One region of the Kitasatospora sp. NPDC092039 genome, then DNA from elsewhere that is predicted to be linked to it. Evidence: riboswitches for the same ligand, from Rfam matches in the RefSeq annotation. Region 1 holds a riboswitch; the other holds the start of a gene.
What was found. Region 1 has a riboswitch for cobalamin ahead of ACIQI7_RS15270 (prenyltransferase/squalene oxidase repeat-containing protein). Riboswitches for the same ligand answer to the same signal wherever they lie in the genome.
Positions count from the first base shown of each region.

Region 2: another riboswitch for cobalamin. It lies ahead of ACIQI7_RS19125 (cobalamin biosynthesis protein); the one in region 1 lies ahead of ACIQI7_RS15270 (prenyltransferase/squalene oxidase repeat-containing protein).

Region 1 is NZ_JBIVSD010000006.1:315,770-319,130, reverse strand. It holds gene ACIQI7_RS15275 (hypothetical protein) at 1-267, opposite strand, end outside; partial or broken gene ACIQI7_RS15270 (prenyltransferase/squalene oxidase repeat-containing protein) at 264-1,670, opposite strand; cobalamin riboswitch at 1,897-2,023, opposite strand; gene ACIQI7_RS15265 (flagellar hook-length control protein FliK) at 2,166-2,645, opposite strand; gene ACIQI7_RS15260 (prenyltransferase/squalene oxidase repeat-containing protein) at 2,681-3,361, opposite strand, start outside.
Region 2 is NZ_JBIVSD010000009.1:74,885-78,245, forward strand. It holds gene ACIQI7_RS19120 (alpha/beta hydrolase family protein) at 1-792, opposite strand, end outside; cobalamin riboswitch at 1,090-1,223, shown strand; gene ACIQI7_RS19125 (cobalamin biosynthesis protein) at 1,331-2,350, shown strand; gene ACIQI7_RS19130 (cobyric acid synthase) at 2,347-3,361, shown strand, end outside.

The sequences.
Region 1 (3,361 bases):
CCCGGTGCCGGCAGTCTTCCAGCCGCCCTGGTTGAGCAGGGCGTAGCCGGTGGTCGGGGTGGTCCCGCAGGAGCGCAGCAGCGGGCCGCCCCACTTCCCGAAGTCCACCGCGAGTACGACCCCGGAGGTCGTGGTGCACTGATCCATCGGCAACGGCGCCGCAACAGCCGGGGCTGCGCCCACGGCGACGCCGCCGAAGGCGAGGGCGAGGGTCACCGCCGCCGCCCCGGACAGCCGACCGAGCCGGCTGCCGAGCCCCCGGCTCACCGGTGCCGCCCCGGGGTGGCCGCGGTGCGGCGGCGGGCGACCAGGACGGCCACTGCGCCGAGGGCGGTCAGCAGACCGGCGCCCGCGGTCAGGGCCAGGGCCGGGGTGCCGGTGCTGGCCAGATTGCCGGAACCGGTCCGCGCCGCCACGCCCTCGGCGGGGGCACCGCCGCCTCCGGCCGGGGCATCGATGCCGCCGGCCGGCCAGGTGGTCGGGCCGCCGCTGGTCACGGGAGCGGCGGCGGACGAAGTGGATCCGGTGGGGGTGGGCGAGCCCGTCGGGCTCGGCGTGCCGGTGGGAGTCCCCGACGGCGTCCCCGTGGGGCTTCCAGTCGGCGTGCCGGTCGGAGTCGACGTCGGCGTGCCGGTGGGGCTCCCCGTCGGCGTGCCGGTCGGAGTCGACGTCGGCGTGCCAGTAGGGCTCCCGGTCGGCGTGCCCGTCGGGGTCGGCGTGCCGCCGAGGTTCCGGGACAGCGTGCCGAAGGAGATCCCGGTGGCACCGCCGATCACCTGCGTGGACGCGCGGACGTCCGAGCCTCGCTGCCCGGCGGAGGCGACGTTGAAGCCCCCGTCGCCGTTCTGCTGGCCGGCGAGGAAGTCGAGCGCCTTGGCGATCTGCCCGCCGTAGGTGGCCTTGCGCAGCGTCATGCCCTGGACTGCGAGCGCGGCCGAGTTGGTGGAGTCGCCGGCCGCACCGGGGAAGCCGCCGTCGGGCAGCTGCCGAGCGGCGAGCCAGCCGAGCCCCTTGTCGACCGCCTGCGCCGCCTCGTCCCCGGGCACGAGGGCCAGGGTCATGACGGCCATGGCCGTGCTGTCCACGTCGGAGTCGCCGGCAGCGGGGATGAGGCTCGGCCAGGAGCCGTCCGCGTGCTGGAGGCGCTTCAGGTACGTGATCGGAGCGGCGGCGTTCGCCGCGTCGTCGGCGCGCAGCTGCGCCAGGATGCCGAGCGCCTGGGAGAACACCGAGGTGGCGTAGGTGTAGTTGCCCGCGTCCGCGCAGCCGGTGTTCTGGTCGGCCTTGGCGCAGACGGTCTGGTCCAGGGCGGCGATCAGGTCGTGGCCGCCGAAGGCCCGCGGGTTTCGGCCGGCGATCTCGGCGAGCAGCGCCTCCTTGCCGATCGAACCGCCGCCCGCGTACTCGGTGCCGATGGCGGTCCAGTCGTTGACGGTCCGCTCGTTGGGGTCCTTGCCCTGCTGGTCCAGGAAGTCGACGATCTTGCGTAGCGCCGCGTCGTCGGTGCCGGTAGCAGCGAGGGCGTACGCTCCGTCGATCGTGAGGCCGAAGTCGGCGAAGCCCGGGAAGCCCTCGTAGTAGCGGCCGTCGATGAGCCGGGCCGGGTCGGTGAGGTACGCACCGGCCTTGACCGCGTCGGGGGCCCTTCCGGCGGGCGGATTCGGTGGGCCGGCGGCCGCGGCCCCGGGGTTGCCGATCAGGACCGTGCCGCAGACTGCGACCGCGACGGCCCCGACCAGGGACGCGACGTGCCGGCTTCTGTGACGTGTGTTACCGCTGCTGACCCTCACGAAGACTCCCTGGTCGGTCGACGCAGGAGGCCACGGCGCAGCCGACGGTCACTCTCGGCAAGGACCGTTCTGACTGCGTCGTAGTCCGCGACGACGCACGTGCTGTGTGAACAGGCCCTCGGTTCAGGCATTCCGGCTCACCCACACGAGGTGGGTCCACGGTTGCGGGTCAGCGCCGGAGTTGGACCGGCTTCCCCTGAATGCCGAGGGCTACAAACGTTTCATCAGATCACGGCGCCTGAGGACGAGTCAACGATCCGTCAGGCCAATTGGCTCACCGCTCGGATGGCGGAGATCCATACCGCTTGAGCCCCGTGATCCGCTGCCCCTTCCCCGCGCGGGGAAGGGGCCGAGGCACGCGTGCGCTTCCGAACGTCAGGGCGCCGTGATGCCCGGCTGAGCGCCGGCGCCGAAGGACCAGCCCTCGACGTCGCCGGGAGCCGGGTTGTAGCTGCCCGCGCCCAGATTGCTGTACGACCAGGCACCGCCGTGCTGGGCGTGCCAGTACGACCAGTAGGCGTTGCCCGTGGGGTTGGTGCAGGTGGCGGGCAGTGCGTTGATCTTGCAGACGAAGCCCGGGAAGCGCGGGTGGAAGGCGTACGAGAACCCGGCGCCGGTGAGCGCGGCGAGCCCGCTGGCGGGGTCGCCGGGCGCGCAGCCGGTCTCGATGCCGCCGCCGACAGCGGTGAAGTCGACCACGACGGTGACGCCGGTGGTTCCGCTGCAGGCCGCCGCTTGGGCCTGCGGGGCGTGCACGGCGGAGACGCCGAGCAGGCTCGCGGTGAGGGCCGCCGCGGCGGCGATCGACCCGAGCATCCGGCGAACGGGGCGGGCCGGCGTGGGGGTGTCGGTCATCGGAACTCTCCTCGCGGAATCAGTGGTTCACCGTCTCAGCGGGTGGCCGGGGCCGGGCAGGCCAGGGTGGGCGCGTCCGGGCGTGCCCCGGCGGAAGACAGGGTGGCCAGCGGGGCGCCCGCCAGGCCGAGCACGGCCTGCGCGGTGGCCCGGGCACCGTTGCCCGCGTTGAAGCCGGACGCGTCGTAGGCGACGGCGCCGCGGACCGCCGGGTCGGCGGAGCAGCCCTGCTGGAACTTCACCAGCCGGCTCCAGCCCTTGAGACCGGTGCTGTAACGCCCGCCGGAGAGCAGCGCCTGGGTGGCCAGGCCGGTGGTGTTGGCGTTGGAGGCGGTTGCCCCGGAGGCCGCGAACCCGCCGTCGGCGTTCTGGTGCGCGACGAGCCAGCCGAGGCCCCCGTTCGCCTTGGCGGCACGGCCAGTGGCGGCGAGCGCCTGGGCGGCCAGCGCGGTGGCGTCCGGGTCGCTGGCACAGGTCGCCTGGCCGAAGGAGACCGGGTAGCCGCCGTCCGCGCACTGGCTGTTCGCCAGGAAGTCGACGGCCGCGTCGGGGGCGCCGCCGGGGGTGCGGTGCAGGGCGATCAGGGCGAGGGACTGGCCGAAGGCGTTGCTGTAGTCGCCCCACTGCGAGCGGTCGGAGAACCGTCCTTCGGCGGTCTGCAGAGAGCGCAGCCGGGCCGGCAGGTCGACGCCACCGAAGCCTGCCGGGTTCCCGCC
Region 2 (3,361 bases), on a different contig from region 1:
GAGGTCGAGCACCGGCGAGTCGAGGATCAGGCCCCGGACGGCGTGCGACCAGACGGAGCGGGCCGCGGTCTGCAGGACCATGGTCGCGCCGAGGGACCAGCCGTACAGGATCACCTTGCCCGCGCCGCTGTCGAGCGCCAGCCGGACCGCCGACTCGACGTCGCGCCACTCGGTCTCGCCGAAGTGGCTGAGCCCGTCCGGGGAGTCGGGGGCGCCCCGGTCACCGCGGTAGGTGACGGCGAGGGCGGGCAGGCCGAGCCGGTCGAGCACGGGGAGCACCGGGAGGGTCTGCTGGCGGTCGGCCTCGGGGCCGTGCACCAGGATCACCCAGGTGCCGCGCTTGCCGTGGAGCCGCCAGGCGGGCAGCGCGCCGAGCTCGCCGTCGGCGGCGGTGTCGGCGAAGGCCAGGCCGAGCGCCTCGGAGGGGTCGCCGAGGTGGACCCGGGGGGTGAAGCGGACTTCGGTGCCGGGGGCGAGGGTGCCCCGGTCGGCGCGGACCAGCCGACGGGTGACGCCCCGTTCGTCGCCGTGCAGGACCTCCTCGACCACCGCGTGCCCGCCGTCCGCCCACTCGACCGCCCAGCGGCCGGGGCGCAGGCTCGCGGGGCCGCGGGTGAAGGTGACCCGGCCGGGGGCGAGGCCGCGGACCACCACCGGCGCCGACTCCTGGACGGCGGGCGCCGGACGGACCATCCGCTCGGAGGCCCGACGGCCGATCACCAGCACGGCGGCCCCGGCCGCGGTGGCTCCGACCGCGGCGGCCGCCACGACGGCGGCGGTTCCCCAACGCATATCGCTCCCCGCTCTGTTGCTCTCGGACCGGACGGTGTTCGAGCACCAGTTCACCGGCACCCCGCCCGGGCGGCCACCCGGATGGGCCGTCCGGGTCGCCCGGGCGGCGGTCGGGCGGACCCGAGGAGGGGACGGTCGGGAGGGCGACCGCCCGGGCCGGTGCCGCTGTCGGCGCCTGCCGGTGCCGGGCGATCCCACGGGGTGTCAGCGGGCCGGCGTGTGACCAACCCCTCCGTGACCTCGGTTGACTCCCGGTTCGGCCCCGTGATGGGATCCTGGGGCCAAACGGAGGCATGGAGAGGAAGCCGGTGGAAGTCCGGCGCGGTCCCGCCACTGTCACCGGGGAGCACGCTCGGAACATCGCCACGGCGGGCCGTCGACGGCCGCTGGAAGGCTCCGGGAGTGCGTTCGACCCGGAAGCCAGGAGACTCTCGCCCCCGTCACGTCGATCCAGGGCGCGGACCCTGAGTGAGGACACGCACGCGATGCAGGCTGCCCCGCCCGGCCGGACTCCGAGCTGCCTTCCGCCGTGCGGCCGATGACCCCGCCCACCGCCTCCGCCGCTCCGCGCCCGCTGACCCGCGCCGCCGCGTTCGCGCTCGGCGCCGCCGCGGGCTACGCCGCCGACACCCGCTTCGCCGACCCCCGCCGGGGCCACCCGGTGGCCGTCTTCGGCAGCGCCGCGACCCGGCTGGAGCGCCGGCTGTGGCGCGACGGCCGCGCCGCCGGCGCCGGCTACACGGCGCTGTGCGTGGGCGCGGTCGCGGCGGGCGCGCTCGCCCTGGACCGTACGGTGGGCCGGCGCCCGCTGGGCCGGGCCGCGCTGGCGGCGGCCGCGACCTGGACCGTGCTCGGCGGCACCTCGCTGACCCGGGAGGCGCGCACCATCGGCCGCTCGCTCGCCGCGGGCGACCTCGCGGCCGCCCGGGAGCGGCTGCCGCACCTGTGCGGGCGGGACCCGAGCGCGCTGGACGGGCAGCAGATCGCCCGGGCCGTGGTCGAGTCGGTGGCCGAGAACACCGCCGACGCCGTGGTGAACGCGCTGGCCTGGGGCACCCTGGCCGGCACCCCCGGACTGCTGGCCTTCCGCGCCGTGAACACCCTGGACGCCATGGTGGGCCACCGCTCGCCGCGCTACGCCCGGTTCGGCTGGGCCTCGGCCCGGCTGGACGACCTGGCGGGCTGGCCCGGCGCCCGGCTCACGGCGCTGCTGACGGTGGCCGCCGCGCCCGAACCCCGGACCGCCTGGCGGGTCTGGCGGCGCGACGGCTCCGCTCACCCGAGCCCGAACGCGGGCCAGGCCGAGGCGGCGTTCGCCGGCGCGGTGGGCGTGCGGCTGGGCGGGACGCTGCGGTACGGCATGGGAGGCCCCCCGGGCGAAGCCTGGGGGAGGGTGGAGGACCGGCCGGTGCTGGGCGCGGAGCTGCGCCCGGTCACGGTGGACGACATCGAACGGGCCTGCGCGCTCTCCCGGCGGGTGGGCGCACTGGCGCTGGGTACGACGGTCGCGGGGCACGTCCTGCTGCGGACGCTGCTGAGCAGGAGGGGGCGGGCATGACGAACGCGCTGCTGGTCGCGGGGACGACCTCGGACGCGGGCAAGAGCGTGGTGACGGCCGGGATCTGCCGTTGGCTCGCCCGCCAGGGCGTGCGGGTCGCGCCGTTCAAGGCGCAGAACATGTCGCTCAACTCCTTCGTCACCGCCGACGGCGCCGAGATCGGCCGCGCCCAGGCGATGCAGGCGCAGGCCGCCCGGGTGGAGCCGGAGGCGGCGATGAACCCGGTGCTGCTCAAGCCCGGCGCGGACGGCCGCAGCCAGGTGGTGCTGCTCGGCCGGCCGGTGGCCGAGGTGGGCGCGCTGGACTACCGCGAGCGCAAGCCCGTCCTGCTGGAGCGCGCCCTGGAGTGCCTGGCCGACCTGCGCCGCCGCTACGACGTGGTGGTCTGCGAGGGCGCGGGCTCGCCGGCCGAGATCAACCTGCGCGACCGCGACATCGCCAACATGGGCCTGGCCACGGCCGCCGCCCTGCCGGTGGTGGTGGTCGGGGACATCGACCGCGGCGGGGTCTTCGCCGCGATGTACGGGACGCTGGCGCTGCTGTCGGCGGAGGACCAGCGGCACGTGGCGGGCTGGTTCGTCAACAAGTTCCGCGGCGACTCCCGGCTGCTGGCGCCCGGGCTGGAGATGCTGCACGAGCTGACCGGACGTCCGGTGCTGGGCACCCTGCCGATGCTGCCCGGGCTCTGGCTGGACGCCGAGGACTCGCTGGACCTGTCCACGGTGGTCGACCGGACGGACGGGCCCGGACCGCTCGGCGCGGACGTGCTGCGGGTGGCCGTGGTGCGCTTCCCCCGGCTGTCCAACTTCACCGACCTGGACGCGCTCGCGCAGGAGCCGGGCGTACTGGTCCGCTGGGCGACCAGGCCGGAGGAGCTGGCCGACGCCGACCTGGTGGTGCTGCCCGGCACCCGGGCCACCGTCGCGGACCTCGCCTGGCTGCGCGAGCGCGGCCTGGAACCGGCCCTGAAGGCACGGGCGGCGGCCGGACTGCCGGTCCTCGGGGTCTGCG